Regions from separate parts of the Paenibacillus sp. CR_12 genome, predicted to be linked through region 1. Evidence: predicted binding sites of a transcription regulator. Region 1 holds the regulator's gene; each other region holds the start of a gene.
What was found. Region 1 encodes LexA, which represses DNA repair genes until DNA is damaged. Its sites were predicted from a motif close to CGAACATATGTTCG; they were not measured.
Positions count from the first base shown of each region.

Region 2: the regulator LexA is predicted to act here: its motif matches at 4,124-4,137, upstream of RB297_RS16690 (YhjD family protein).
Region 3: the regulator LexA is predicted to act here: its motif matches at 4,536-4,549, upstream of recA (recombinase RecA).
Region 4: the regulator LexA is predicted to act here: its motif matches at 1,895-1,908, upstream of RB297_RS27585 (SPL family radical SAM protein).

Region 1 covers NZ_JAVFHO010000001.1:210,647-218,722, forward strand. The annotation lists gene RB297_RS00990 (methionine gamma-lyase family protein) at 1-409, shown strand, start outside; gene RB297_RS00995 (MerR family transcriptional regulator) at 491-901, shown strand; gene glnA (type I glutamate--ammonia ligase) at 963-2,291, shown strand; gene RB297_RS01005 (hypothetical protein) at 2,364-2,879, opposite strand; gene RB297_RS01010 (RNA polymerase sigma factor) at 3,116-3,661, shown strand; gene RB297_RS01015 (hypothetical protein) at 3,654-4,460, shown strand; gene lexA (transcriptional repressor LexA) at 4,531-5,157, opposite strand; gene RB297_RS01025 (LysM peptidoglycan-binding domain-containing protein) at 5,334-5,705, shown strand; gene RB297_RS01030 (DUF896 domain-containing protein) at 6,000-6,206, shown strand; gene RB297_RS01035 (hypothetical protein) at 6,365-6,889, shown strand; gene RB297_RS01040 (HAD family hydrolase) at 6,933-7,724, shown strand; gene RB297_RS01045 (FixH family protein) at 8,022-8,076, shown strand, end outside.
Region 2 covers NZ_JAVFHO010000004.1:223,494-231,569, reverse strand. The annotation lists gene RB297_RS16710 (NCS2 family permease) at 1-1,155, shown strand, start outside; gene RB297_RS16705 (putative glycolipid-binding domain-containing protein) at 1,336-1,965, opposite strand; gene RB297_RS16700 (YolD-like family protein) at 2,107-2,439, opposite strand; gene RB297_RS16695 (DNA polymerase IV) at 2,436-3,701, opposite strand; gene RB297_RS16690 (YhjD family protein) at 3,713-4,075, opposite strand; gene RB297_RS16685 (sensor domain-containing diguanylate cyclase) at 4,267-5,856, shown strand; partial or broken gene RB297_RS16680 (transcriptional regulator) at 5,922-6,062, shown strand; gene pdxR (MocR-like pyridoxine biosynthesis transcription factor PdxR) at 6,317-7,753, opposite strand; gene rpmG (50S ribosomal protein L33) at 8,046-8,076, shown strand, end outside.
Region 3 covers NZ_JAVFHO010000002.1:1,170,599-1,178,674, forward strand. The annotation lists gene RB297_RS09040 (TIGR00282 family metallophosphoesterase) at 1-471, opposite strand, end outside; gene rny (ribonuclease Y) at 619-2,160, opposite strand; gene RB297_RS09050 (regulatory protein RecX) at 2,527-3,264, opposite strand; gene recA (recombinase RecA) at 3,404-4,465, opposite strand; gene RB297_RS09060 (competence/damage-inducible protein A) at 4,753-6,015, opposite strand; gene pgsA (CDP-diacylglycerol--glycerol-3-phosphate 3-phosphatidyltransferase) at 6,118-6,705, opposite strand; gene RB297_RS09070 (YajQ family cyclic di-GMP-binding protein) at 6,970-7,461, opposite strand; gene RB297_RS09075 (hypothetical protein) at 7,613-7,786, opposite strand; gene RB297_RS09080 (RodZ domain-containing protein) at 7,863-8,076, opposite strand, start outside.
Region 4 covers NZ_JAVFHO010000011.1:2,101-10,176, forward strand. The annotation lists gene ligD (non-homologous end-joining DNA ligase) at 1-783, shown strand, start outside; gene RB297_RS27585 (SPL family radical SAM protein) at 766-1,839, opposite strand; gene RB297_RS27590 (TetR/AcrR family transcriptional regulator) at 2,068-2,649, shown strand; gene RB297_RS27595 (serine hydrolase domain-containing protein) at 2,694-3,764, shown strand; gene RB297_RS27600 (YitT family protein) at 3,824-4,741, opposite strand; gene cls (cardiolipin synthase) at 4,909-6,339, opposite strand; gene RB297_RS27610 (M23 family metallopeptidase) at 6,610-7,581, shown strand; gene RB297_RS27615 (bactofilin family protein) at 7,617-8,036, shown strand.

The sequences.
Region 1 (8,076 bases):
GGCACCTTCCACCGTCGGGCAAGCCATCAAGGGAAGCGTCTATGCTGCTGCGATGTTTGAAGCCGTGGGATTTACGACCAAGCCGGGCTGGCAGGATGAGCGTACCGATTTGATCCAGGCGGTATCTTTTAGCGGAGCGGAACATCTGATCGCTTTTGTACAAGGGATTCAACGGGCCGCTGCCGTGGACAGCCATGTGGTTCCCGAACCTTGGGATATGCCGGGATATGAGCATCCGGTGATCATGGCGGCAGGCACGTTCATTCAGGGAGGAAGCCTGGAATTGTCCGCGGATGCGCCTATCCGTTCACCCTATATCGGCTACATGCAGGGTGGTTTGACTTATTCTCATGTTAAATATGGGGTACTTATGGCACTCCAAAGCATGAAAGATCGTAAACTATTGTAAGTTATCCTTACATGCGGTTGACGTGGCTGATCAGGAAATGTACAATAGGATCAGAATAACCACTTGGAAGGTTGATGAGATATGGGTGATGAGATTCGGAGGAATATGGCGTTATTTCCGATAGGCATTGTTATGAAGCTTACGGATCTATCTGCCAGACAAATTCGCTATTATGAGCAGCATAATTTAATTGTCCCAGCCCGTACGTCGGGCAACCAACGCCTGTTTTCCTTCAATGATGTGGAGCGACTGCTAGAGATTAAGGCTTTAATTGAAAAAGGCGTGAACATTGCCGGTATTAAGCAAGTCATGAACCCGGTCACGAAAGAGTCTGAAGAGGCTACCGTCATTACGCCGGACACGGAGAACAGACGCCGTGAGATGTCGGAATCGCAGCTGCGCCGTTTGCTGAAGCAGGAATTGATTACCGCTAAAAGACCGGGTCAGGTTTCATTGATTCAAGGGGAATTATCCCGGTTTTTTAATAAATAAGGATTGCCATGCTGTCATTCTTCATGGAGTCTAGTTTTTTATTTAAAAAGGAGAGGATAAAGTGAGTTATACCAGAGAGGACATTCTACGCATCGCCAAAGAAGAAAATGTTCGATTTATCCGCTTGCAATTTACAGATTTGCTGGGAACGATCAAAAACGTTGAAATTCCGGTAAGCCAGCTGCCTAAAGCGCTTGATAATAAAATGATGTTTGACGGTTCTTCCATCGAAGGGTATGTGCGTATCGAGGAATCCGATATGTACCTGTACCCGGATCTGGATACCTTCATGATCTTCCCTTGGGTATCCGAGGATCGCGTCGCACGTCTGATCTGTGATGTTTACATGCCGGACGGCACCCCGTTTGCGGGAGATCCGCGCGGCATTCTGAAGAGAGCACTGAAGGAAGCCGAAGAGATGGGCTTCACTTCCATGAATGTCGGTCCGGAGCCGGAATTCTTCTTGTTCAAAACCGACGAAAAAGGCAATCCGACGATGGAGCTGAATGACCAAGGCGGATACTTTGACCTGGCGCCTACGGATCTCGGCGAGAACTGCCGCCGTGACATCGTGCTGACGCTGGAAGAGATGGGCTTCGAAATCGAAGCTTCTCACCATGAGGTTGCACCTGGCCAGCACGAAATCGACTTCAAGTACGCAGATGCGATCAAAGCGGCTGACCAGATTCAAACCTTTAAATTGGTTGTTAAGACGATCGCTCGTCAGCATGGACTGATTGCAACGTTTATGCCAAAACCGCTATTCGGCGTAAACGGCTCCGGCATGCACTGCAACCAATCGCTCTTCAAAGGCGGCGAGAACGCGTTCGTTGATGAGAGCGACGAGCTTGGCCTGAGCGTAACGGCTCGGAACTATATGGCGGGTATTCTTAAGCATGCACGCGCGTTTGCTGCGATCACGAACCCGACGGTGAACTCGTACAAGCGTCTCGTGCCTGGTTACGAAGCACCTTGCTACGTGGCATGGTCTGCAAGTAACCGCAGCCCGATGATTCGTATTCCAGCATCCCGCGGTCTGAGCACGCGCATCGAAGTGCGTAACCCGGATCCGGCTGCGAATCCGTATCTGGCTCTGGCTGTCATGCTGAAAGCTGGCTTGGACGGCGTTAAGCGTGAGCTGTCGCTTCCGGCACCGATCGACCGCAACATCTACGTGATGACGGAAGAAGAGCGCATCGAGGAAGGCATCCCAAGCTTGCCGGCAAACCTGAAGGAAGCGCTCAACGAATTGATCCGCAGCGAAGTCATTTCCGATGCACTCGGTGACCATGCGCTGGCTCACTTCTACGAGCTGAAAGAGATCGAATGGGATATGTACAGAACGCAAGTTCACCAATGGGAACGCGATCAGTACATTACGATGTATTAATAGAGGAATCCCCGCTGCCAAGTGGCAGCGGGGATTTTTTAATGCAAACATGATTTCAGCATTTAAAATTCATTAGTAAACAGCATGAATTGTGAGTCGGTATGGATCTAATATATTGAAGCCCATGTTCCCGTATACCATAACATAGTAATTAGGGATGGTACCGTCGCTTTTTAATCCCGGTACACTAACGCCGGCGACACCGTTTATTGCATAGGAGCGAGCAACTTCAGTATATCCATTTTGGCCAGGCACTTTCTCGTAGACTGCAAAGTTATAATTAAAGTAAGAGCCAGGCGAATATAGACTGATATTATAGGAACTTGCGTTATTAGTCGGCAAGTGCCAGAAATCAAGATCGCCCATGCTGCTAATATATCCATAGTTCGTACCGTTATCCCATTCATACAACACGGCAGTGTCAGCCGATTCATAATTATCGTTGGGCTCACTTTCATAATTCGTCAGTGCCTGAATAGTGGCTGTATCTGAATCAGGGTTCGGGCTTGGGGAATTTGCAAAGGCAGAATGAGCAGTAGCAAGAATTAATACCGTTGCGATAAATGTTGCTATGGATAATTTCTTCATTTAACTACCTCCCAAAAACAGTTTAGGTCGGCCAACCTCCTAAATAATACCATTAAATATTAGAGATTGTAAGTTAAATATGTTAAATAGTGTCTTTATATCTACATTTTAGCGCAAATGAAAGATCGGGTTGTTTATACTTTATAGAATAGAATCTTCCCTTACCTACGGGAGATTCTTTTTTATTTTGCGAAAAAAGGAACCTTTGCTCGCTTCCATGACTCTAATTAGATGAGGTGAATCGGTTGGAGCTCGAATACTTAAAGCAGATGACGGTCATGGACAGCCAGACGCTGGATAAAATCATGAATGAATATGGAAACGATGTGTGGAATTATGCGTATTTTTTGACCAAACAGCATGCCTTGGCAGACGATATTGCACAAGAAGCCTTTATTAAGGCCTATTACGGCATACATACCTTTCGCGGTCAGGCGACGCTGAAAACGTGGCTGCTTACGATCACGCGACATACGGCGTTTCGGTACAAACAGGCTTTTTTCTTTCGGAAAGTCATCCTTAAGGACAAGCTTACCGCCAGTTCGTCAAGCCGGTCAGCAGAAGCGGAATATTGGGACGAGCAGTATACGGATGAAATATGGGCAATGATTATGACTTTGCCGAGCAAGCTTAGGGAAGTATTGGTCCTGGACCTATACTATGAAATGCCGATGCATGAGATTGCGAAGCTGCTTCATATTGCGATAGGCACCGTAAAATCCAGATTGCATCGGGCCAGGAAAAAAGTACAAAAACTAATGAAGGAGAAGAACGATGAGTGAGGATAAACCAGACTGGTACAACCGTGCTAAAAAAGCTCCTTTTTCAAATGAAAAGTTCACGTCCGAAATGAAAAAAAACGTGCATAGGTCCGTGATTTTCACCGACAGCAAACCTAAACGTCGAAAGCACTTACAAGTTGGATTAGCTGGCGGGTTCATGCTTCTGATTATTTTAATTGCCTTTCAATTGCCTTATGGCGGGGACGAACAACAGAGAGCAGGGACTATGCCCCCTACTAAGGAGGAGACAATCCGGGCACAAGGCGTAACGGATGAAGGACGGTTAAACGTTATTGCAGTTGGACAGGAAAAAATAACGACATTGGGTGCACCGAGCTGCTTCGGTATCGAAACGGATCGGTCGTTTACCGGAAACTACAGCGTGCAGTATAGCACTAACCAAGTTACAAATGAAGTCACTACGCTGGAGGGGCTTACATTTATTCAACCGACATCTGCTCCGGTTGATATGATTCGCCTGCCGTTTCAAGATGCCGATGTATTTATACTCGCACCGCAATATAGGGACTGTCATGGCATACAAATCTATGCGTTCGCCGTAGAGCATGAAACGGGTAATGCCGTGCAGCTTCGATTTCAGGATGAGTCCTTGGTATCCTACTTTTCGTATTATAGACCAGGTACGGCTCCCGAGGTGAAGGAGAATAAGCTTGTTCTGCAGTCTACGGAGGGACCGGGAGGCGAAGGTTCGCCGGACTATGTTTCTGAAAGAATGTATCAATTAGATCTTAAGCAAAATGCGTTGGTTCTAGTGTTGCGTAAGACCGGAACGTTCTAGTGCATGTCCTAAAAAAGAGGTTACCATTCCAATATAAGGAAGGTAACCTCTTATTCATAATTCTATGGAATTAGTGTACGTCCCTGAAGAGACCGATCACTTTCCCGAGAATCGTAACATGGTTCAAGCGCAGCGGCTCATAGGTAGGATTCTCCGGCTGCAATCGTACATGGTCCTTCTCCTTATAGAAGGTCTTCACGGTTGCTTCATCTTCTTCTGTCATTGCTACGACAATGTCACCATTGTCCGCGGTTTGCTGCTGGCGAACGATGACGTAGTCACCGCTGTGAATACCGGCTTCAATCATACTGTCGCCGACTACGGACAACATGAACACCTTATCGTCGCCCACGTAATGCTGCGGGAGCGGGAAATAGTCTTCAATGTTCTCCATGGCCGTAATCGGCACGCCTGCTGTGACTTTCCCGACGACAGGCACTCTGGCAATGGTGTGCGTAAACAGATTCGCGCTCTCGGATTCTTCTTGGCCAAGCAGCTCGATCGCTCTTGGTTTCGTAGGGTCACGGCGGATCAGGCCTTTCTTCTCCAAACGGTCCAGATGACCATGGACCGTAGAACTGGAAGCTAGTCCGACAGCCTCGCCGATTTCCCGGACAGAAGGCGGGTAACCCTTGCTACGAACTTCGTTGCGGATAAACTCTAAGATCGCCAGCTGGCGGCTGGATATTTTCGACATGCCGTATCAACCCCATTTAGTAACGTTTGGGAAAATTATAACATAGAACTACCGTTCGTACAAACATAAGTTCTAAAATAAAAATAGAACAAATGTTCTTTTGGGTATTGAATCAAACAAGTGTTCGTGTTAAGATAAATCCATAAGAGAACACTTGTTTGGGAGATGATGATTCCATGTTGAAATACAGCACATACCGCAGCATTTATGAGAACGTTCCGGTGGTAACAGAACAAACATCGAAGACTTGGGGCATTTACTTGAAATCGAAGATAGCTTCGATCCCTTTGAATAAACTGTTGTTCACCCTGCTTATTGTGGCCATCTTTTGGACAGGTGCATATTCCGTTTTTGCCGGTGGGACAGAGAAGCCGACTGGAGAGAAGCAGGTGATCGTTCAATATGGCGATAGCTTGTGGCGAATTGCTTCCCTTCACAAACCTGCGGATATGGATACACGCGTATATCTGGATAGCATACGAAGAATGAACGGATTGAAGGGTCCGAACATACAGGCTGGGGAAGTGCTGTCATTGCCGGTTTGGTGATTTGACGTGTTGCTTCTAAACCAATAGGCATTCATACTCCATATAATCACCACATACTGCTGGTTACTTCCTGTTTAATGACACATCATATTCTGCTTGTCAGATTGAATCATTTAAGCGTAATAGCGCGTTTACAATAGATAACTATAGATTACCTCCCCATAGACGGTATTCGTTTATGCGCATCATATATTCCTATTTGTTCTTAGAAGAGTTTGCAAGGGCTCAGTTGCCTTGACAAGCTCTTTTTCACATGTTTAAGTTATACATGATATCGAAATTGGAGGAGAAGTCATGGACATCGATACTTTGGTAGAACGCATCAATGTATTAGCAAGAAAGAAGAAGAATGAAGGGTTGACCGAGGAGGAGCTCAAAGAGCGGGCCGAGCTTCGGGAAATATACCTTAACAATATTCGCAGTAACTTTAGACAACAGCTGGAATCGATTGAATGGGTTGATGAAAACGAACAAAAAGGCGGCCCGCGATTAAAGCACTAGTCGATAACCGTTCAAGGATATATATTCAGAGGATCCGTGAACAGATCGAAGGATAGCATAATAATACTTGGGGTACCGGCCATTCGGATAATCGATTACGGTTACCCCAAGTTTATATGGTTTATAAACATTTTGATTATGAGTTCAGGGGGAACCAAATGTCACGTTCATGGGAAAGAAAAGTCAGCAAAAATATGTCGCAACTTAACAAACAGCGCAAAAAGCAGGGATTGACCTCGTATCAAGGGTCTGCGATTAATGATAAGCATGACGTGTTTAAGGGACGTAAGTATGTACTTCCGTTAGTGCTTGTTGCATTGGCCGGTTTGTATGCGCTTCTCGGAACGGCAACTTCACAGGCAGCCGGCGGAAGCAATGATGTATTGAATTGGGTTGGCGTCAGCTTGTATATCCTGTTGGCGCTCATGATATTTCTCCGCAAGCCTTATTTGAAGATTGAGCGGGCTTCCGTGTCGACCATGAAGTTCAACCGGGAACGCCGTCTGGCCGTATCGGATATCGAGAAGATCAAATTGGCTTCGGGTTCCGTCGTGATCCAAGGCAAGGGAAAAGCAGGCAACTGGGTGTTCTCACGAATGATGAATCTTTACGATACCAAAGCCATGGGCGAAAGATTGGAAGAGTTTGCAAAGACTCATCAAATTCCAGTGGAGCACAACTAACCCGATTGAGTAGATCACAATGTATATGAGGAGTGGGAGAGAAATGCCGATTGCTGCGGTTTTGTTTGATTTGGACGATACGTTGTTGTGGGATGAACGCAGTGTAGAAGAAGCGTTTGAAGTGACATGCCAAGCCGGAGCGGCGGAAACCGGCGTTGATGCCGGGGCGCTTTTGGCCGCGGTGCGTGAAGAAGCAAGAGCATTGTATGAATCCTATGATACTTTTGCTTTTACCAAAATGATCGGGATCAATCCGTTTGAAGGCTTGTGGGCTAATTTTACGGCTGGATCCCAGCCCGAATTCCGAAAGCTGCAAGAATTGGCTCCCGTATACCGCAAGGAATCCTGGCGTCGCGGACTTCATCGCCTTGGCGTTGATAATGAAGCGTTGGCTGAGACGTTGGCAACGCAATTTGCTGCGGAACGCAGAACAAGACCTTACGTATATGAAGAAACCTTTGAAGTGCTGAAGGAATTGCAGGGTAACGTGAAGCTGCTGCTTCTAACGAACGGAAGTCCGGATTTGCAGCAGGAGAAGCTTGAAGGCGTTCCGGAACTGGTCCCTTATTTTGACCACATTATTATCTCGGGTGATTTCGGCAAAGGCAAGCCGGATGTTTCCATATTCAAGCATGCGCTTGATCTGTTAGGCGTCGAGGCGGATCAGGCCGTGATGGTGGGAGATAAGCTGACCACAGATATTAAAGGTGGCAATGCCGCAGGACTGCATACGGTTTGGATCAATCGGGTAGACCGGCCTCATGATCCGGCCATTCAGCCGAAGTTTGAGATCAAACATTTATCCGAGCTGCATGCTATTGTGGCGTCCTTATAAATGACGTGATCAAGAGTTCACGACTATTCTACAAGATCTATTAGCGAGATATATTAGCGTACATAGGAACAGTCCTGGCAGCAGCTGATGCGATTCGGGGCTGTTTTTTTGTTGGTTGCCATGTTTGAAAGGAAAGAGGCTGTTGGCAGTGACAAACGTCACACAATTGTAAGCTGCATGAGATAGAAGTTAAAGAATAATGCGATATAATGAATTAGGAAAATGACGCTGTTTGTAATGGACCATTACGTGAATAAATCATACATAGCATGAATTCGTAAAAGAGGTGGTTTTTGGATGACCAGGAAAAAGATGGCCTTTATTGCAGCCATGGTGTTGATGGCGGTTGCGC
Region 2 (8,076 bases), on a different contig from region 1:
ACGATTATTGCCGCCGTCATCGGTACGCTGCTCATGGGGCTCGTAGCCCGCTACCCGATTGCCGTGGCGCCGGGGATGGGGCTGAATGCTTATTTTACGTATTCCGTTGTCCAAGGGCATGCCGGACTTGGTTATATTGAAGCCTTTTCCGCCGTTTTTATCGCCGGTATTCTGTTTCTGCTGTTATCGATGACTTCCCTGCGGCGCAGGTTAATTGAGATGATCCCGGCGAACCTGAAGCATGCGATCACGGTCGGGATCGGCCTGTTCATTGCTTTTATCGGTCTGCGGATGAGCGGCATTATCACCGCGCATCCGGATAATCTGGTAGCGCTCGGCGATTTGCACCAGCCATCGGTCGTGCTCGCCTTGGTGGGCTTGGCGGTTACGCTCGTGCTGCTGTCCCGCGATGTGAAGGGCGCCTTGTTCATTGGCATGATCATCACCGGAATTATCGCTTATTTTGCCGATATGCTGTCCTTTACCGGCGGGATTATGTCCGTTCCCACGCTGCCGGAAGGCATTCTGGTATGGAACCCCATTACGGCGGCCTCGGATGTGATCAGGCACGGGCTCTATGCCGTGGTGTTCTCGTTCCTGCTTGTAACGCTGTTCGATACCACGGGCACGGTCGTTGGCGTGGCAGAGCAGGCGGGGCTGATGAAGGATAACAAGCTGCCCCGCGCGGAACGTGCCATGTTCTCCGATTCGGTGGCAACCGTGGCCGGCTCCATGGTCGGCACAAGCCCGACCACGGCGTATATCGAATCCGCAGCCGGTGTCGGCGCAGGCGGCCGCACAGGCTTAACCTCGGTGGTCGTTGCCGGGCTGTTCGTGGTTGCGGCCTTCTTTAGCCCGCTGATCGGCGCGGTTGCCGGATTGTCCGCCATCACGGCACCGTCGCTTATCGTGGTGGGCTGTCTGATGCTGAGCAACGTTCAGCACATCCGGTGGAATGATTTTGATGAAGCGTTCCCTGCGTTTCTCGTGATTTTGACCATGCCGCTTACGTCTAGCATCGCAACTGGGATTGCGCTCGGTTTTATTTCATACCCGCTCATGAAAATCGTGAAGGGCAAGTGGAAGGCGGTTCATCCGCTGATGTATATTTTTGCCGTGCTGTTCGTGCTGCAGCTCGTTTTTGTTCCGCATTGATAAGGAGCGCGGAAATCCCCTGCAAGGTCTTTAGAGCAGACCCGGCAGGGGATTTTTTGGCTTGGCGGACGACCGTATGGCGGGTATATCCCTTGTTGCGGATCAGGCGACGTTATAACGGTTTCCCGGCTGATGCTGCCGCGGCAAGGGGGAACACTGACAGCCGGGGATGGGCGGGGATCAGCGAGTCTGGCTCCATACGTCCGCGTACGTTGTGACAAGGCCGTGGTCGTCAACCCCCAAATCGGCTTGATACGCTCCGTGGTTGCTCTCGTAACGGTAGGCGCATTCGCCCGTCCGCGTGTATCGTTGGGGGAGGGGAGCGACGGTTAGACTCGGGAATTGAATCCATACGGCCGTCATGGTTGCGCTCTCCCCGGGCTCCAGCTGCAGGCGGCGGATCGGGAGCGTGTTGGTGGACGGGGTGATTCCGAGATCGATGTCGGTCATGCCGGCAAAGGCCGTGAGCTCGGTATCGCCGTTCCACCAGCGGCCCTCATCATCCCGTTCCAGGTGAAGGGACTGTTCTTCCGTGCCGCTTGAGAGCGTAATCCGGACTTTCCGGGTCTCCCAGCTGCTTGTGGTTGCGACCTCGTAGGAACAGTGGAGAGTCCGGCCTTCCAGGCTGGCTACGACCGTTCCGGTGAGCGTAAATCCATCGTGATGCCGATAGAGCCGGCCATGCTCCAGCGAAGGAAGATCGTGCCGGTTCCATAGCAGCGATTGCAGAAGCTGGCCGGACTGGCCGGAGCTTGCGTTTTTTTGTCCGATGGACTGCAGGTTTTGTTCAGCGTGCATATTGTTGTTCAAACGTGATCCCATCCTTGATCCATAATGTAACGAATTGGCCGTATCCCCTGGCTCCGATGATCCGAGAGGGCAGCAGGCAGGGGATCCGGCATGGGTAAGACGGCGGCGCGGCCAAGGCGCGGATATGGATGCCCGCGGCAGTCAATCACACGTCTCCGCCGTTTCAACCTCCAGTATATCTACCAGATTAATCCAAGTATCCCCGACAAGCAACCGCTCGTTCAGGGTATTGATTCGGGAGATCCTTCCGTTTACCGCGTAATTTCCGTACTCCCCGTATACTTGCAGCTGTATGGTTTCCTTGCTCCGGTAAGCCGTGCTGATCTTTTCTATAATCCACTGCATCTGCTGCTCATCCAGAAGAGGGTGGGCCTGCTTATGCTTCTCGCCCTGCTTCTCCAAAATGGCGTCGCGATGCTCAAACAGCATCATGCGGCTGGATTCCCATAGACCGTTTCCCGTTAGTTTTTTCATTTGTAGTGTCCTCCGATCTTGGCGTTCAGAAATTTCAGCTGGCTGGTTTTGGTTAGCGATGAGCCGAAGTAAACGGAGGAGGGACCATATTGGTTGTTGATATCGTCCATGGTATGTTCCAAATACATGAGCCGCTCCCGGTCGCCGAAGAGAGACAGCTGGTAAACGGCGTCACTCTGCAGTTCTCCGAGGGAGACCCAGATTTTGCGGACAGGGCCGCCGTCCCAGTGCTTGCGGAACAGCTCCTTGGCAGCCGCATACACTTCACGGGACAGATGCGTCGGCTCGGCAATCTTCATTTGGCGGGAGAACCCCACCGGCCGGTCGAAATCGGCGCCCTGGGCGCCGGCGTGGACCACGTTGCCCATGTAGCCTTTGGCCCGCGCCCGCTGGCAGATGAGCATGGAGAGCTCGTTCAGCACGACATCGATGTCCTGCTGGTCGTGATAATCGACGGGAAGCGTGGTCTGCCGGCCGATTCCTTTTTGCCCGTCGAATGCATCGGGCGTCACTGGGGAATCATCATAACCGTTGGCGGTTCGCCACAGCACTTCGCTCCAGATGTCGCAGTTTTTTTTCATGTAGCGCTTCATTTTGAATTTGAGATCGGGAAGCGGCGTATGGGCCAGCTCCCCGATGGTCTGGATGCCGAGCCGTGCCAGATGCTTCGTGGTCCGCGAGCCCACGCCGAACATTTTATGGGTGGGGCAGGCCCAGAGCGCGCCTATGGTGGCCTCGTTCAGCTCAAAGATGCCGTCCTCATTCTTCTTGGCGAAATTGTCGCAGGCCAGCTTGGCAAGAACCTTGTTGCGTCCGATGCCGACTCGGGTATAGACGCCGGTCTCGCGCCGCACCCGCATCTGAATATGCCGGGCGAGCTCCTTCGGCGTGCAGCCAAAGTGCGCCAAGCTTGCCGTCACATCGATGAATTGCTCATCAATGCTGAACGGCTCCACGAGATCGGAATAGGATTCGAGAATGCTCATGATCTGCAGGGATACCCGGATATAGGCGCTCATGCGCGGTTTCATCACGACCAGATCGGGGCATTTCTGCTGGGCCTGCCACAGGGGCTCCGCCGTGGTGACCCCGTGATCCTTCGCAAGCGGGCATGCCGCGAGAATGATGCCGCTTCGCCGGGAAGGGTCGCCGGAGACGACCAGGGGTCTGTTTTGGTATGCGGGATTCGCCGCTTTTTCAACAGAGGCATAAAAGGACTGGCAGTCCGCCAGAAAAACGACGCGCTGCTTGCGTTTATGCATGATGATTCCTCCTATTCGAGACGAATGTGAAATGTTTCAGCCAGACGCATTTGAATATCGGCCCTCACAAAATCCCACATCAGCTCCATGTCATGCTGGTAGCCGCGACATCGGTAGCGGATGGTGACGGAGTGCTTCTGGCGCCGGGTTTCCAGAATGGCGATGCCGCGTGCGCGGCAGCTTCTCTTGAGCTCGGCGAGCTTCGCGAACGTAATCTTCTGAATGGTCTGCAGATGGAGCACGTAATAGTCGCTTATGCCGGTATGCTTCATGCTGCGGATATCCCGTTCCAGCACGTCCAGCAAAATCGGCAAAATGACGCAGTCCTTGACGGACAGCAGCTCTTCCTCGGTTTGCAGCGGAGACGCAGACATGCCTGATGCCTCCTCATCGTTCTTCATATGCTCCTCACTATTATATAACGAACATACGTTCGTTATGCAACTGGTAAATACAGAGCATGATGCGGCATTCCCTATATGGACTCCAAAACGTTTGTGAAGTAATATGAAAAGATCGTGTATTCATCCGGAAAAAATTTCATAAGAGTAGGGGTACAGCCTCCATGAACATACCCAAACGACGCCTCAAAATCAGTCTTGCGATGGTCATGCCTGCATTGGTTTCATTATCCATCCTGATGACGATGTCGATCATGGTCTACATCCAGTATAAAAACGAGAAACGGTCCCTGTACGACACGACCATGTCGCTGAATTTATCATCGGCGCAAAAAATGGCGGTTACCATAGAGGCGCTTTTCTCGGGGATGCGCCAAAGTCTGCGCGCCGCCGCAAGCAACCCGGCCATTGAGGCAAGAGCGGCATCCGACGAAAAGGAGCTGCAGGTCATTTTTGATCTTATGCTCCAGAGCAGCCCTTACTTCAATTCCGTATTTTGGGCCGACGAAAGGGGGAGCATTCGGGTTGTTTCTCCTGCGGGGAATCAGGTAAACCATGCCCGATTAATAACGGAGGGGGCCGTTCAAGCATTAAACGAGAGAAAATCCTATCTTTCGGTACCGTATAGGAGTCCGACCGGCCGCTGGATCGTGTTTGCGAGCGAGCCGATTTTTGACGGATCCGGCAAGTATTACGGCATGATAGCAGGCACGATTTATCTGGAAGAAAACAATATATTGCATCGGATCCTCGGATCCGGTGCGGGGAATGAAGAGGACTCCTATTCCTATATCGTGGATTCCGGCGGGAAGGTGCTCTATCATCTGGAGGAAAGCCGGGTCGGGGAGGACGTGAGTTCCAACGTGGTCGTGAGACGGCTCATGGATGGCGAGAGCGGCATGCAACGCGTGACGAATACGCAGGGCGACGATTACTTGACGGGTTATGCCAGCGTGGCGATGAATGGCTGGGGGATCGTCATGCAGACGTCGGTAAGCTCCATCCTGGCCGATGTCAATGGAAATTTGCAGGACCAGCTGAGAAGCATGCTGTTTCCCATCGCGCTCATGCTGTTCATTGCCGTATATACGGCCGCAAGAATTGCCGCCCCGTTTACCCGGCTCTATAAATTAACGAAATCGGTAGCAGCCGGCCAAACGGTGTCTTCCCAGGAATTCCGGCCGCATTGGAACCGGGAAGCCGACCAGTTGAACCGGATCATGGGAGCCGCTGCGGAAACGATGGCCAAGCAGACCCAGTCGCTGCAGCAGGAGGCCATCACGGATCCATTGACGGGGCTGTCCAATCGCCGGGAACTGGAACGCTGTCTTGAGTCTTGGGATGCGCTCGGGGAGCCGTATGCCGTTATTCTCCTGGACATCGACCATTTCAAAGCGATAAACGATACATACGGCCATCAAACCGGCGATCAGATCCTGAAGCTCGTGGCAGCCGTCATGGTGGATTGCGCTCCCGCGGATGCGGTATGCTCCCGCTTTGGCGGGGAAGAGTTTGTCATTCTTCTTCGCGAACGCAGCCTGGATACGGCATACCGTATGGCCGAACGGATACGCAGGGCGATCCTGATTTCCCCGACCCCTTATTCCGGAACGCTCACCGTATCGATCGGCGTATCGCTGTATCCGGAGCACGGGGGAAACCGGGAGGATGTATTTCAAGCGGCGGATATGGCGTTGTACCGGGCGAAGGGGGAAGGACGCAACCGCACGGTGGCGGCGGGATTATCGGCATGAGAGACATCCTGGCCGCTTTGGTGAACCGGATCTCTTTTTTTGTATATCGGGGTGTGATTCCGAGCATGCTGGATGCAAATATTATTTTGATCGAACGCATCGGAAAATGGAATTACTATGAGCTTAACGATGAGGAAGTCAAAGGGCTGTTATCCGAAAAGCTTTGCCGCGTTTTTTATCCGAATTCAAAGGCAGGATATTTTTAACTAAAATATCAAAAAATGGATGGATTAAAAGGAGGTCAAACAAGAATGGAAGCCTCCTGTCTGAACGGAACCGCCCTTCGTTCAAGAGATTGTCCATCGAGATTACCCTCTTGGGTTTATATATATCGGGTTGACGTTATTGTAAATGATCAGGATAAGAGGAGAGGGCAAAAGAAAACATGAAAAAAGGTTAGCTTTCCGAAAGCTAACCTTTTTCCTGCTAAAGGGCAGGGGGCACCGCTCCCGGTGCTGCCCTATTGAATGGCGGCGTGCAGGGCTTGGGCGAACTTGGAGATTCCGGAAGGGATATCCTCGGCCCTGGCACGGGCGTAAGTGAATCGCACATATCCGGAAGCCGAACCGTACACGCTTCCCGGCGCGAAAATAACGCCTTTTTGAATGGCGGCCTCCAGCAGCTTGCTGTCGTTCACTACCGGCACGATCTTGCACCAGAGATGCAGGCCGCCCTCCGGCACATGGAAATGAACCAGGCCTTGCAGCTCTTTCTGCAGGGCCTCGATCAGTAAATCCCGCTTGTACAGCAAGCTCGCTCGCAGCCTGTCCAGGTGGGGAGCAAAATAGGAAGAGTCGATAAACTGGACGGCAAGGCTTTGGGGCACCACGCTCAGCCCGAAATCCATCTGCTGCCTGGCGTCTGCGAGCCGCTCGACGATGGAATTCGGGGCGACCATCCAGCCTACGCGAAGGCCGGACGCGGCTATTTTCGAGAGTGACCCGATGTAAAGCACCGACCCGATGGAATCCACGGATTTCAAAGGAGCCGGCGGCGGGCACTGGTAGGCGGTCAAACTGAAGGGATCGTCCTCCACGATGGGAAGTCCAAGTTCACTGGCTGCATCCAGCAGCTGCGACCTTCGCTCCTGAGCCATGACGGTGCCGGTCGGATTCTGAAAATTCGGATTAATGAAGATCATCTTGATCCGGTGTTTCTTGTACAGGGAGCGGATGTCCTCCGGCCGCACCCCTCGTTCATCGACAGGGAGTCTGAACAGGCGAAGGCCGGCCGATTGAAACATCGGCAGCGAATAGCAGTACGACGGATCTTCAATGGCCACCGCATCGCCTGGCGACAACAAGCACTGCGTAATGAGATACAGCGACTGCTGAGACCCCGACGTGATCAATATGGAGGATTCGGTGGTCTGGATCCCCCGGTATTTTTTCAGATACGTAACCAAAGCCTGCCGGAGCGGACCATATCCCTGCGGGTTGTCATATCCGAAATAGGACGTGTTCGATTTTTGACTCATTAACGTATTCATTTCTTGGATCGGCGCCAAATCGCCGGCAAGCTCTCCGCTGGCAAAATCGATCAATGAGGGATCATGCGCCAGCGCTTCCCGAATCCGGCGAAGAAAAGGGAGATTCGGCAGGAAATTCCCTCCCTCCGCATAGCGGCGCCAGTTCGGCGTATGCTTGGGCGTGGCTCCCCATTTGGAGTTGCTGACCCGCGTTCCGCTTCCGGAACGGCTCTCTATGATTCCAAGCGCCCGAAGCTCCGAGTAAGCCAGAACCACGGTGCTTCGATTAACCCCTAACTGCTCCGCAAGCTTTCGTTCGGATGGGAGTAAGCTGCCCGGTGGAAACTCACCATAAGATATTCTTTGCTCCAGATCATCGGCAATTTGCTGATATAGAGGTCGTGTGCTGTTACGATCCGGCTTCCACACCTTCCTCATCCTTTCGTGACATATTCAGGCGGTTTCTGTCTGTAACCTTAATCATATCATTTAGCCTAAATAAAGGCTTTTCATAATTTCATCATTACGATGACAAATCTTGAGCCATCCCTTCAATATGGACGGGATATCGGACTGCGAGTTGGACGGGCAACATGACCGACTTCCCGAAATGCGGCTGTAAGTTGCTCCGATTTCTTGACAAAACATAAAAACGGGAATAAAGTATATTTTAATTAATCGTAATTATTACGATTTAAACAAAAGGCAGGAGGTGCTGAATATGCGAGTGACCATAACATTGGCATGCACGG
Region 3 (8,076 bases), on a different contig from region 1:
TTTCTCCGAGGTCGCTTCAGCATGAAAATCCACAAGGATGCATTTGTGCTTCTGGCGCAGTGTATCCACGATGTCATCGGCGGCCCGGAACGGGCAATCGATGGCTGGCAGGAATGTCCGTCCCTGCAGATTCACGATCGCCAGCTGTTTGCCGTTCGCTTTAATGACGGTGTATCCGCGGCCGGGCGTGCCGGGCGGAAAGTTCGCCGGGCGAACCATGCGGGGTTCGTCGTCGATAAATTCAAATATATCCTTGTTATCCCACGTGTGGTTTCCCAAGGTGATGCCATGAATGCCCCAATTGAAAAATTCATTGGCGATGGCCGAGGTGATGCCGCGTCCTGAAGCCGCGTTCTCCCCATTGGCAATAATGATGTGCGGATTATATTTGGACTTCAGCTCCGGAAGGGAAGCTTTCAGCGCCTTGCGTCCTGTGCTGCCGACAATGTCTCCGATGAATAATACTTTGATGTCAATCACTCCTTCAGGGGAGCCTGTCCTGTCCTGACTTGATCCCAGGCAGGTCGGTTCCCGATTCATGGATAGTCCGATATGTATTTTCGGATATCTTAAAGATAAAAAGTGGCCGGAATGCGGCCACTTTTTAAGGTCCAAACTCTATTTCGCGTAATCGACCGCACGGGTTTCCCGGATAACGGTGACTTTAATATGACCCGGATAATCCAGTTCATTTTCAATCGTTTTGGTAATGTCGCGTGCCAAGCGGAATGCTTCGGCATCGTCGATTTTTTCCGGCTGTACCATGACGCGAACTTCACGTCCTGCTTGAATGGCGTAGGATTTCTCAACGCCTTCAAAGGATTCGGAAATTTCCTCGAGCTTCTCAAGACGACGGATGTACGTCTCAAGCGTCTCTCTGCGTGCCCCCGGTCTGGCAGCGGACAATGCGTCGGCTGCGCCCACCAGCATGGCGATAACCGAAGTTGCTTCGCAATCACCGTGATGGGAGGCAATGCTGTTGATAACCACCGGATGTTCCTTATACTTCTTCGCCAGCTCCACGCCGATTTCAACGTGCGATCCTTCCACTTCATGATCCAGCGCTTTACCGATGTCATGCAACAGTCCTGCCCGTTTCGCAAGCACGATGTCTTCGCCCAGTTCGCCGGCCATCAGGCCAGTCAAATAGGCCACTTCCATGGAGTGTTTCAACACATTTTGTCCATAGCTCGTACGGAATTTCAGTCGACCCAAAATTTTGATCAAATCCGGATGCAAACCGTGTACGCCAACCTCGAAAGTGGCTTGTTCCCCATACTCGCGAATGCGTTCGTCCACTTCCTTGCGGGATTTCTCCACCATTTCTTCGATACGAGCCGGATGAATCCGTCCGTCCGCCACGAGCTTTTCCAAAGCCGTACGGGCAATTTCACGGCGAATCGGATCAAATCCGGACAGAATGACAGCTTCCGGAGTATCATCGATAATAAGGTCAATCCCTGTAAGGGTCTCAAGCGCACGAATGTTTCGGCCTTCACGTCCGATAATCCGGCCTTTCATTTCTTCGTTCGGCAAGGTGACAACAGAAACCGTGGTCTCAGCTACGTGATCAGCCGCACAGCGTTGAATAGCCAGCGTGATGATCTCGCGAGATTTCTTATCTGCTTCTTCCTTCGCCTGCTGCTCGATTTCTTTGATCATCTGAGCGGTTTCATGACGAACTTCTTGCTCGACATTGCTGAGAATGATGCTGCGGGCATCCTCCATCGTCAGGTTGGAGATGCGCTCCAGTTCTGTCGTTTGCTTCTTGTAAATTGCATCGATTTGCTGCTGGGTTTCCTCTATTCGTTTCTCTTTGTTCGCCACTTGTTCTTCTTTACGTTCCAAAGATTCTATTTTTTTATCCAGCGACTCTTCCTTTTGCAACAATCTGCGCTCCTGCCGTTGAATTTCATTCCGGCGCTCGCGAGTGTCTTTTTCAGCTTCGGCTCTGATTTTATGAACTTCGTCTTTAGCTTCGAGAACCGTTTCTTTCTTCAATGCTTCTGCTTCCTTCTTCGCACTTTCGACGATCTGCAAAGCGGCATGCTCGGCACTGGAAATTTTAGCTTCTGCAAGGGATTTGCGAATAAAATAACCGAACCCAAAGAATATAGCGGCTACAGCGAGAACGATTATGATCCAGATCCAAGTTTCCATCTGTTCACCTCCTCGTTGTTTCCTCCAAGGCATTCCTTGGGAAAATGTGCAATTGTCAGGTTACTCATTCATACATAAAATTTTCCGGCAGTGGAAGCTGCCGTCCATACTGCGCACGCCATAATGATCGTACGCAAATCCCGCCTTAGCCAGCGGAATACATTTCACTATGAATTGGCGATTTAAGAATCTTTCACAAAGTAGTCACTTTTTTGGAAGGAAAAAGGATTCTAATTTATGATAAAAAGATTCATATTTATTTTAGTATTTATAAAAAGATATTGTCAAGGGAAAGCAATGGGTAAACGTCAGTTTCATCCAGTGAAACCATTTCTTTTAGCGAAAAAATGCACACCTGCTTGTGCTTTATTCAAAATCATACGGCTCTTCGTCCCATTCGCCTTTCTCCTGCTCCTCTTCGATCAGAATTTTGAGTGCCTGGCGCACAGGCTCTCCCCCAAACCCCCTACGCATTAAATATGCTCCGGTTTTACGTTTGCGATCCAGCAGCTCCCCCTGGGTTTGCTGCCATTTTTTTCGTCCCACGGCCAGGCAGCTCTCCAACTCCGATTCTGCGCTGATCTCGCCCAAAGCCTCCGAAATCAGCTCGGTGCCGATTCCCTTCTGCCTCAGCTCCTGCTTAACCCACAGCCGTCCCTTCTTATGGCTGGTCATGCGCTGCTCTGCCCACATCTTAGCGTACAGCGCGTCATCCACCAGCTTGTCCTTCTCGAGGCGTTCCAGCGTCGTCTCCACGCTGCTGGGCTCGAACCCCTTTTGCTGCAAACGCTGCGTGATCTCTTGCGTCGTCCTTGGTTTCCGCGCCAAATGATTCAGCGCTTCCACGTAAGCCCGCTGCCGCTCATCTGCCACGACAATCTCCTGCAGCTCTTCCTTGCGAAAAACATTTCCCTTTAACATGCGATATTTAAGCATCACGTCTTCATGAACGGTCATAAGGTACGGACCGAACGCGATTTGATACCGGTGTTTGGGCTTTTTCAGCATTTCGACAGAGGTTATGACCAGATCCTCGTCTTCCGGAAAATGTCCAATTCCCGAGGAATCCGCCTGTCCCGACATTTCTTTATTCTCTATATCCATACGACGCTCCCTTCACGGCTGCACGCTTCTCGACACATCGTCAAGACCAATGATTCGGCAGAAATAAATGCAAAGAAGACCGTCTGGCGTTACCCACACCGGACGGTCCCCAACACTGTCATCGTTAACCAGCGATTTATTACTCTACCTTAAACAACTCTTGCTCTTCCAATTCCTCTTGTTCCTTCTCCTTATCGGAAGCCTCAGGAACAACGGTCGTCAGGTTACTCGCTTCACGGATCTTGTTCTCGATCACGCTGGCGATCTCCGGATTCTCCTTCAAGAACTGCTTCGCATTCTCGCGGCCTTGACCAAGACGGTCACCGGCATAAGAATACCATGCTCCGCTCTTATCCACGATATCCAGTTCCGTACCGATATCGATCAGGCTTCCCTCTCTAGAGATGCCTTCGCCGTACATAATATCAAGCTCGGCCTGTTTGAAAGGTGGAGCTACCTTGTTCTTAACAACCTTAATCCGTGTGCGGTTACCCACCACATCGTTGCCCATTTTGATGCTCTCAATTCGACGCACGTCCAAACGAACCGTGGAATAGAACTTCAGAGCACGTCCGCCTGGGGTTGTTTCAGGGTTACCGAACATAACGCCAACCTTCTCGCGAAGCTGGTTGATAAAGATGGCAATCGTTTTCGACTTATTGATGGCACCCGACAATTTACGAAGAGCCTGGGACATCAGACGGGCTTGCAGACCCACGTGGGAATCACCCATGTCGCCTTCGATCTCGGCTTTCGGTACAAGCGCGGCAACCGAGTCAATAACGATGACATCGACGGCGCCGCTCCGTACCAGAGCTTCTGCAATTTCCAGCGCTTGCTCGCCCGTATCCGGTTGGGAGAGCAGCAATTCATCAATGTTAACGCCCAATTTGTTTGCATAGGATGGATCCAGAGCATGCTCGGCATCAATAAATGCAGCTTGTCCGCCAGCCTTCTGAACCTCTGCGATAGCATGCAGGGCTACTGTTGTTTTACCGGAGGATTCCGGTCCGTACACTTCAATAATCCGGCCTCTAGGCAAGCCGCCGGTTCCTAAAGCTATATCCAATGCCAACGATCCGCTTGGCACAATCTCTACCTGCATATGGGTGGATTCACCCAGTTTCATGATGGAACCTTTTCCGAACTGTTTCTCTATCTGGCGAAGCGCCATTTCCAGCGCAGCACGACGATCTGACAATTGTTCCACAACCCTTCACTGTTGATAGTCTTATCATACCTTGTTTTGACACGTTTGCCAAGCTTTTTTTCGAACATACATTCGTTTTTTTTATTCAGCTCCCCTTCCCGTTCATGCTCCGAACCCTATGTATAAAGAACAAGAACCGTGGCAACATCAATCGATATGCCACGGTTCTTCCGTATTTCCCATTATACTTGGAACGGTTCCTGAATTCAAGAACAGCTATTTAGCAAGGTGTAAATTTTTTACTTTTCCAAATGCTCGGTCGCCTTTGGCCACGAAGCCTAAGCCTGCTCAGAGGCTACGAGACGCTGCCAAAGCCGGTATAGCAGCGCCTTGGTTGCGCGGAGCCGGATCGTTTCGCGGTTGCCTTGGAGGTTCAGCTCATGCACTTCCGTTTCTTTGCCCCTTTGGGACAATCCGATGTAGACCAGCCCTATAGGCTTGCGTTCCGCGTAACCCGGACCTGCCACGCCTGTCACCGACAAACCGAAGTCGCTGTCGGTTACCATCCGGACATGATCCGCAAGCGCTTCTGCAACCTCCGCACTGACGGCCCCCGGCGCATCGTCCCCCTCCAGCAGCGCATGCGGGATATGCACAAGCTTCTCCTTGATCTGGTTGGTGTAACAGATGATCCCCCCAAGAAACATCGATGCGCTTCCGGGAATGGAGGTCAGGGTCTCCGCTACAAGTCCTCCCGTGCAGCTCTCCGCCGCGCTCAGGGTCCAGCTTCGATCTGCCATCATGTCCACGATGACCTTTTCGATGGGCACATCCTCGTTGGCATACATAAATTCAGGCCCTCTCTCCTGGATCCTGGCTTCGAGTTCATTCAGCCGGACCATCGCCTCAGACTCGCTGGAGGCCTTCGTGGAGATGCGGACGGTGACCTCCCCATCCTTGGCATACAAAGCAATCGTCGGATCGGTCTGGGCCGTAATCAGGTCCTCCAGGCGCTGATCCAGCGCGGACTCCCCGATGCCCGCGAATTTGAGCATCTTCGAATAGATGGGAAGCTCATCCGTGAGCACATGCTGCAGAAGCCAAGGCTTGGCCTCCTGCTCAAACATCGGCATCAATTCTTTGGGCGGCCCCGGCAAAACGATATAATGAGTGCCTTCATAGGATACCGCGTTCCCGACGGCCAGGCCTGTCTCGTTCGGAAGCGGGGTGCCTCCCTCGATGGCGAGAGCCTGGCGCCGATTGTTCTCGGTCATGACGGATCCCCGCTCATGAAAGAAGCGTTCAATCCGGTCCATGGCCATCCGGTCGATATGCAAGGAACGATTTAGAAAGGAAGCCAGCGCATCCTTCGTCAGATCGTCCTGCGTGGGACCGAGACCGCCGGACAGGAGTACAATATCGGCTCTGCTGCTAGACAGTCGCAAGGCCTCCTTGAGCCTCTCCAGGTTGTCCCCGACAACGGTTTGATAGTACACGTCGATCCCCATTGAAGCAAGCTGTCTGGACAAATACTGTGCGTTGGTATTCACGATCTGTCCGAGGAGAAGTTCTGTTCCAACTGCAATGATTTCTGCTTTCATGATTCATCGATCCTCCCGTATCTTCTATCTCTTCGTTAGTAGCTGCCTTCGTTATTCCTTACCCGGCGGAAGAAAAAAGCAATAGGATGGCTCCTATTGCCGTTATGCCCCGGTACCTTTGAGAAGGTGCCTGTTCTGGACAAAATATTCGATTCCCGAATAGATCGTAATCAGCGCGGCAGCCCAGATCGCAATGACATCAAACGGAATCCCCAAAAATACAAACGGGAAATTGTTGATCAGAAGCGCGACAATCGCCACGATCTGAATCACCGTCTTGATTTTTCCGGATTGACCTGCTGCGACTACCGAACCTTCCAGAAGCGCAATTTGTCTCAAGCCAGTCACCGCAAATTCCCTGCTGATGATGACAACAGCAATCCAGGATTCGCATTTTCCCATCTCTACAAGCGATATGAGTATGGCCGCAACCAGCAGTTTGTCCGCCAGCGGATCCAGAAGTTTACCCAGATTCGTCACCATATTGTTTTTCCGGGCCAGATACCCGTCAATGCCGTCCGTGCTTGCAGCAAGTATGAATATCAGTGCCGCAATCAATTGGTTATAGGGCAGGACAAAATCATTCCACACAATGGGATCCGGATAAAAATCAAAATCCACCAGCAGGAAAATCATCATGACAGGGATCAAGCAAATGCGGGCCAACGTGATACGATTGGGTAAATTCATGGGGCAACCTCCCTTGCAACGGGTTGTCTTGTTAACTCGGCAGACCCTGCAGCGGTTATCCTTCTGCATGTCATCAGGGTCGCTCTTCCCAAGAGCCTAAAGGGTTTGAAGCGTGCATCGCTGTCTGTCATTTTCATCCCCCAGTAATCTATGTATACGTTAATCCTTATATATCGTTTTTTAGTATAATATTTCCGTTGACGCCCTGTCAAAAGAAACAAACCAGCCGAGCCCACCCCTTATTGCTTGGAGGGAGAGGAGCGTTTATTTAAAATTGGTGAATTGCAGATCCAAGGAAAGGTCCGCTTTGCGAAGCAGCTGCATGATCTGCTGAAGATCATCCTTGCTTTTTCCGGTTACCCGAATCTGGTCGCCTTGAATCTGGCTCTTGACCTTCAGCTTGGAATCACGGATCAAAATATTGATCTTTTTGGAATTCTCCTGGTCGATTCCCTGCTTCAAGGTCAGACGCTGACGGACGGTACCCATGGAAGCCGGCTCGATCTTGCCGTACTCCACATTTTTAAGCGACAAGCCCCGCTTCACCATCTTGGTCTGCAAAATATCGATAACGGCGTTGAGTTTGTACTCGTCATCGGAGGCAATGACCAGCGCGTCCTTGTCCAGCTTCAAGCTGCTCTTGCTGCCCTTGAAGTCAAAACGGTTTTCGATCTCGCGCTCCGCTTGATTAACCGCATTGGTAAGTTCCTGCATATCCATTTTGGATACGATATCAAATGAGCTTTCTGAAGCCATGGTGAATCCTTCCTTTCATTTGGCGATAATGCTTCTATTATAGGTAAAACCGAGAGACAAGTCTAATCCTGTAAGGAATCCGCGATGGATCAGGAACGAAAAAGACTCCGCTTATCGCCAACATCATCCGGCGAAAACGAAGCCCGCTCCCTCAACTGCTAGCTTTCTCATCATGCACCGGACGGCGGAACATACTCAGTATGCCGAGTAAAATATGTGCCAGCCCAAAGCCTAATATGCCATACCCCCAGCTGCTCGGAATCAAATAATAGCCCAAGAGGCTGACGATAACGCCTAATCCGAATACAATCCAATTGACCGTCACAGAGCATCACCTCTTTCGGGAAGTGAAATAACAGCATGCAGCTGCATGCTGTTATGATGACCTGGAGGACAGGCAATTATTCGAAGTCGGTGGTATCCGATGTATCCCCGGTACCCGCGTTATCCATGGTGCTTGCGGAACCATCGGCCGGCTCCAGCACGATGCGCGACGTGGACTTGCCATCCGTTACGGGCTGGCCGCCAACCGTAATGGTCGTTGCAGCGGAATTCCCCGATTTCACGAAGAGTCCCTGGCTGTCCATGTCAAAGCTCAGCGAAGCACCGTTCTCG
Region 4 (8,076 bases), on a different contig from region 1:
TTCTTGCTCCGGTACTGCCGGGGCAGGCTGCTCACGACCATCCGGTATCCGCACGGAGCGCAAGGCGAATCCTTCTACCAGAAAAATGCACCCGAGCCGCTGCCGCCCTTTGTTCAGACTTATGTGCACGAAAATATTAACTACGTGCTGCTCAACGGGCTGCCGGAGCTGCTCTGGCTGGGGAATCTGGCTGCGCTTGAGTTTCACCCTTCCCTGCATCTGGCAGGCAGCCATCTGCCCTGCGAATGGATGATCGATTTGGATCCCACGCTCCCGGAGGAGCCCCGGATTATGGAGGCGACGGCCATTGTAGGGGACGTGCTGAGCTCCCTGGGCCTGTCCTCCGTCCCGAAAACCTCGGGAGCGACCGGAGTGCAGATCATCGTTCCGATTCCGGAAGGCGTAACGTTCGATGAACTTCGAACGGTTGGCCAATTCGTGGGCCAATACGTGACGGAGAAGTTCCCGAAGCTGTTCACCATCGAGCGGCTGAAGAAGAACCGCGGCGATAAAATCTACTTCGATTATCTTCAGCACTACAGCGGAAGGACGCTCGCCGCTCCTTATACCCCGCGGGCCCGGCGGCTCGGGACCGTCTCCACGCCGCTCACGTGGGACGAAGTCCGCCAGGACGTTTCTCCCACGGAGTTTCACCTGCTGAACATCGAAGAACGGCTGAGGGAAAAGGGCGACCTGCTGCAGACCCTGCCGCCCCAACCGATCGAGAATGTCATCCGGCATCTGTTGCCAAAGGGTAAGGCAGCGTCAAAAAGGAAAGGATAGCTGCTCAACATCGGGTTTAAGCTCCTCTCCGGAAACCGGGGCCGCCGGTTGAGGAAGCTTCCTTGGACGTACAGGAGCAGCCCATTCCCTCGCAGGGTGATCGTTGGCCCCTTCATCCGATGTATCGTTCTCCGAGGCTGCAATCGGTCCGGACCGGTTGACAGCAGCAGGTGCCCCCATGGTCAATCCGCTCAGCCCATATTCGTTCAACAGCCTGGACGCCATCGACTTGAAGGAACGAACGTAATGCTCTTCCGCATAAGCACCTTGCCCATATAACTCGCGGTAGGATTGAACCACCTCGGGGAAATGGTGTTTCAGCGTTTCGAGGTACCATTTCTTCACGTCGCGCGACAGTCTCAGCAAGGAGATCATCGCAAAGGAAACGCCTCTTTCCTTGGCCTGGGACAAGAGCTCCTTCAGTTCCGGCTCCTCGTCCGTCAAAAAGGGCAGTACAGGCGCCACAAACAAGCCTGTTCTTATGCCTGCAGCCGATAATCTGTGAATCGCATCAAGCCTGGCCTCCGGATGAGGCGATGCCGGCTCCAGCTTCCGGATGACGTCCCCGCTCAGCGTGTTGAGACTCATGTTGACGGACACGTTCTCCATCCGGGTCAAGATATCCAAATCCCTCAATACGAGCGGAGAACGCGTCGTAATGCTGGTAGAAATGCGGTATTTAGCGAGCAGCTTCAGACATTCCCGCGTAAGGGTCTCCTTGCCCTCGATCGGCTGGTACGGGTCGGTTGCCGTTCCGATCGTCACCTGTCCGATCGATCTCCGCATCGCTTCAATGTCATAGTTAAACTTCCTCGCCGCGCTCGACAGCTGCTTCTCCAACGCTTCCGCCGCATTCGACTTCATAAAAATATGGTGCTGGAACTCGTCTTCCGCTCCCATCCCGATAAACGATTGAAATGCGCGGGCGTAGCAAAAGCTGCAGCCATGTCCACAACCTCGATACGGATTGATGGACCAGTCGAAGGGCATCCGCTCTTCCTTCACTCGGTTTAATGTTTGCTTGGTGGTTATGCGTTCATATTGCGTACGAGCCATTCCGCTTCCTCCTCCCTGGACCTGCCATGCTCTATGTCATTATTCTTTATTTTAACAAACATATGTTCTTATTATAAGTGGGTTTTACTGGATTTACAAATCATGATTCCATGAACGCTTCATGAGAATCGGATTGAAATCGGTCCAATTACTCATTATAATCAATATATATCAAGTGATATATATTGATCGTTCTACATATGAATAACTTAAGGAGCTGTAGACATCATGGCACCAAAAACGAAGTTTACCAAACAAGATATCGTGCTAGCCGCATTCGACATTGCCAAAACGGATGGCATCGAGTCCATTACGATCCGAAAAGTAGCCGAACGTCTCGGCAGCTCCATCGCGCCGATCTATGTCAATTTCAACGACGTCCAGGAACTGCTTCAGCAGGTCGTCGAAAGAGCCTTCCATGTGGCCAGAGGAATGATCATGGAGCAGCAATCCGGACAGCCGTTCCGGGATATCGGCATGGCAAGTCTCCGCTTTGCCAAGGAATATCCCGTGCTTTATCGGGACCTCATGATGAAGGACAATCCCCATATGAAGAATACGCCGGAACAACTGGACGAAGTTATCGGATTGATGAGGCAGGATCCGGAGCTCGCGGGATTTTCGGATCAGGAGCTGCAATCTATTTTATTGAACATGCAGGTGTTTCAGACAGGTCTCTGCGTCATGGTGGCAAACGATCTGTTCACGAAGAACGTGGATGACGAGCAGATGATGAATATGATGGACGAAGCCGCTGAAGCGTTCATACGTGCTGCGCGTGCCCGGAAACATGAGGGAAAGGGAATCTAAACTGAAGGAAAGAAAAATTACGATTCATGGGAGGTAGAACGGCAATGGGAACAATCCTGAAGCAATCGGTTCTGGATGCATGTGTGACTCAAATCGCCAATAAAAGAAATGTGTTTAGCACAGTGATGTGCGTCGAGGACCAGGAGCGGTCATTGTCCATAGTCGGCAGCGGAGGTGATATGCAGCCTGACGACCGCTATTTCATTGCCAGCGTGACCAAGTTGTACGTGACTGCCGTACTCTTGAAATTACGCGCCGAGCGGCGGCTGGAGCTCCATGATCCCATTGGCAAGCACCTGCCCGAAGAGATTATGACCGGGCTCCACAGGTTTAAGAACAGGGATTACGGCGAAGAAATCACCGTTCAGCATTTGATGTCCAATACGTCCGGCATCCCGGACTATTTCTCGGAAACCGTCTTCTCGAATCTGATCGCCGGGAAGGATCGAGCTTGGAGCCTGGACCAAGTCCTGGCCGCGGCCAAAAGGAAAACGCCTAAATTCAAACCGGGACAGCAGAAAAAAGCCCAATATTCCGACACCAACTATCGGCTGCTTGGCCAAATCATCGAGAATATCAAGGGCGAATCCATTCAGGCCGTATTCCAGGAATACATCTTCGACAAGCTCAAGCTGACGCAAACCTATTTTTATCATGACCCGGAGGATGCGTCCCCCGTTCCGTTCCATTACAAGCAGAAGCGACTGGACCTTCCCTTGTATATGGCATCAGTCGGTGCGGAGGGCGGGATCGTCTCCACGGCAAGGGAAACGATGACGTTTTTGCGATCCTTTTTTAACGGGGATTTGTTTCCGCTGGGTGATTTGGGGGAGCTCCAGAGGCAGTGGAACTTCCTGTTTGCTCCCGGCCCCTTCTTCTATGGCATCGGCATTTCAAGACAGCCGCTATCTCCTTTCAGTCTGGGACGCGGACTCATCGGCCACTGGGGCCAATCCGGGGCATTTGCCTTCCATCACCCGGAGTCGGGCCTCTATTTCACCGGAACCGTGAACCAGGCCGTCGGTCAAACCGCCGCCGTGCAGGCCATGTCGCGAATCATCCGCCATTATGTGCGCGAGAAGAAGGCGCTGCGCCTGCAAGCCGATACTCTTTAAACAAAAAATGGCTCCGCCCGCGCTAACTCTCGCACCGGGTGGAGCCTGAAATGATTGTATTAATGGATTGCCTTTTTCTTAAAGCGGCCGCCCTTCACATCATGGATGTTGCCGACGGCTACGAAGGCCTGGGAGTCCCAGTCTTCCACAATGGATTTGAGCTTTGCTTCTTCCAGGCGAGTGATAACCACAAAGATAACCTTCTTGCTGTCTCCGGAATAAGCGCCCTCGCCTTCGAGGTAGGTTACGCCGCGTCCCAAACGCTGGGTCAGCGCATCACCGATCTCCTTATGCTTATCACTGATAATCCAAACCGATTTGGATTGATCAATGCCTTCAATGGTAATATCGATCAATTTAAACGCAAGGTAATACGCAATCAGCGAGTACATGGCATGGTCCCAGCCGAAAATGAAACCTGCGCTGCCTAGAATGAATACGTTGATGAACATCACGATTTCGCCGACGGAGAACGGCGTTCTCTTGTTGATCAGAATGGCCACGATTTCCGTGCCGTCCAAGGAACCGCCGGACCGGATAACAAGGCCGACCCCGATTCCGAGAAGCACGCCGCCGAACACGGCCGCAAGCAGCGGATCGATCGTGATCGGATCGACGGGATGCAGGAAATAAGTGCCGACGGACATGACCAATACGGCGAACAGCGTGGATAATGCGAAGGTTTTTCCGATCTGTTTATATCCCATAAACAAAAACGGAAGGTTGAACAAAGTCAGGAATACACCCAGCGGAATATCGGTGATATGGGAAACCATAATCGAGATTCCGGTAATCCCTCCGTCAATAATCTTGTTCGGCACCAGAAAGATTTCCAGCCCTACTGCCATCAAAATCGCGCCGAAAGTTAAGAACACCAGACGGCGGAGAAGCTTCAAGGTCGCTGAGCCTGCCTTGGGATTCTCCGGCTTCTGCTGCTCCGCTTTCACTTGCGCCAGAATCTTCACATCACTTGACATAAATCTCCCCCGTTCAACTTTATGAAACTAAGCTAATATATATTTATAAGTGGATCCTATATAAATATTCTATCATATAAATAAAAGCGGGACATAGATTTTTCGCAGTTTATCCTGCTTTTTACTCGGATTTCCGTCATTCTCACATCTCATGTAAAATATTACTTTTACAGCAATGGCGACAGCATCCTGCACATAATTTCGGCCGCTTTCTGCCATCTTCCGCGCTGACGGAACACCTCCGCATCAATAAGCCTGCTATGTTGCAGATCTTCCTTAAAATCCGAAACCAACCGCTCAATAGGCAGCCGATCGAACAGCACGGCCGTCAGCTCGAAGTTACAGAAGAAACTCCGCATATCCATATTCGCCGTACCGACCGAACCGAGAAGCTCGTCCACAATGAGCACCTTGGCATGGATGAACCCTTTTTCATACTCGTAGAACTTGACTCCCGCTGCCAGCAGCTCTTCCACGTAGGACAAGCTTGCCATCTTGACGAGGCGGGAATCGGCGTGATCCGGAATAATGATCCGTACGTCCACGCCGCTCACCGCAGCCGTCTTCAGGGCTTCATAAATACCTTCATCGGGAATGAAATACGGCGTGGTGATCCATATCCGTTCTTTGGCCACGGAAATCGCCCCGAAGCACATTTCCTGAATGGCATTCCAGTTCAGATCCGGTCCGCTGCTCAATATCTGCACTTGCTCCTCCCCGGTGCATTGATGCTCCGGAAACAGCCCGAAATCCGCAATGCGCTCTCCGGACGCAAGCTTCCAATCGTGCAGAAACACATTTTGCAGAAAATAGACCGCATCCCCCTTTACTTCCAGATGCGTGTCGCGCCAGTAGCCCATATTCGGATATTCGCCAAGATAGTCGTCCCCGACGTTAATGCCGCCCAGAAAACCGATCGTGCCGTCCACGACGACGATTTTGCGGTGGTTCCGGTAATTGATTCTGCGGCTGAACATCGAGACCATTGCGGGCAGGAAGAAATAGAACTCCACTCCCGATTCTTTGAAGCGTTGAATGAATGTTTTCTTGAGTTTATAACTGCCCAGCCCGTCACAAACCAGGCGCACCTTGACGCCTTCCTGCGCTTTTCGAATCATGACGTCCTGAAACTTCGTGCCGATCCGGTCATGGCGAAAGATGTAAAACTCCACGTGAATGTGATCCTTGGCCTCCTCCATGGCGTTCAGCATGGCCTCATACGTCTCTTCCCCATCGGTCAACACCCGGCTTTGATTACAGCCCGTGATGGGACTCTCCGACAAGTGATTGAGCAGATTGAACAAACGGTCATTATGATGAAAGCCGGGATTGTTCATATCTCCTTTTCTTCTGACGACCGCCGCCCGATCCCACAAATGCGCCCTGATTTCCTGAAACAAACGGGAACCCCGCTTGCGAATCTTCAATCGCTTCTGGTAATCCTGCGCCACAAAGAAATAGAGTACAAACCCGATAAAGGGGAGGCAAAATAAAATAAACAGCCATGCCACGGCCTTGGACGGATTTCGAAACTCAAGCAGCAGCACCGCAACCATCTGCAAAATAAAAGTAATAAGTGCAACCAGAAGCCACACCATATCGGCAGCCTCCTCACGATGAATAATATATTGAGCAGCCCTTTGTCAAAACGTTTGAAATGAAAGACAAGCAATTAACTACACTACATCATTGACCAATTCCATATGTATTTATTCAATTACCCAATGCGGCGCCATACTGAATAAGTTCTCTTATCTAATAATTTTTGACATGTTCTTCGAAAGAATAGAATACATACTAGATAAGGAGTTGGCCAAGTCTAGCGGGTGCCCTTGTAAACCATAAATAATGCATGGAAGGGAGATGCCATGAAAACCGCACACCGTAAACAACGCTTAACCTTGCTGGTGCTTCGGGATGCCCAGCATTCAGTCAAACAGGTCCATCTGTCCAAACCTTTGATGATAGCGGTGCCCGCGGCCGCTATTTTGTCCATCGCCGGACTGATCGTTTCCCTCCAGATCCAGTCGGCTCAGACCATCTCGGGGCTGGAGCAGCAGCTGACGCTGAAAAGCCTGGAAGCCTTAAAGATGGAAGTGACGGTCACCGATAAGGATGAAGCCATCGAACGCCTAAATAAAGCGATCATTCAGCTATCGGGTGAAGCAGAGCAAACGAAGGTCCAGATGGAGCGCGTTCAGCAGCTGGAGCAGGAGCTTCAGCAGTTTATTGAGAAGCACGGCAGCCTGTCCGGCCAGACCTCCTCCATCGCTGACGAGGATAAGCAGCATGTCGGCGGTGAATTCATTGCCGTTCATGAGAATGAAATGTTAAACCTCGCCAAGGAGACCCAGGATGATTTCGAGAACATGCAGCAGCTGATTTCACGCATGGAGCAGCATATTCCGCGTACGCTGGATCAGGCCCAGGAAACCCAGGAAAGGCGTGAGGGCACGCCTTCATTATGGCCGACCACCTCCAAGCGGCTCACCTCGAATTTTGGTTATCGTAGCGATCCTTTTACCGGCCGCTCGGCCTATCATGCCGGCATCGATATTGCCGGGAAAACCGGCGATCCTATCTATGCCGCAGGCGCCGGCGAGGTGACGGCAGCGGAACGCAGCGGGGCGCGGGGGGTGTATATCGTCATCAGGCATCCGAATGGTCTGGAGACGTGGTACATGCATCTGGACAGCCTGGACGTGTCGGCAGGCGATCATGTCGAGCAGGGCGAAACGATTGGCAAGCTGGGCTCCTCCGGGCGAAGCACGGGCCCCCACCTTCATTTCCAGGTCGTCAAAAACAATCAGACGATTGACCCTTTGCCTTATCTGCAATAAGCACACCATCCATTTTCGAATAGGAGGAATGACAGATGAAGAAGAAAAACAAGAAGAAACGGGCGACAGAGCGGACCGATACGCTGATCGGGCCAGGAAGCGAAGTGGAGGGCGTCCTGCAATGCGAGGATGACCTGAGGATCGACGGCCGCTTTAACGGCTCCATCGAAAGCCAAGGCTGCGTCACCATAGGCGAAGCCGCGATTGCCCGCTCCAATATTTCCGCTCGGGAAGTCATCGTGGCCGGCAAGGTCTATGGGGATGTGATTGCGGAAAATAAACTGACGATTACGACAACGGGGCAAATGTACGGGGATGTTCACGCAGCTTCCCTTATCGTTATGGAGGGCGGGCTTCTTCACGGGGCAAGCCGGATGGACCAGCAGACCTCTTCTCAGGAAGCCTCGGAATCCATTGACGCCGCACTGCCCCTTAAGCGTCCGGAAGCAGGTTAACCCGGCGTATGGACGACCACCCGAATTCGAACACGATATC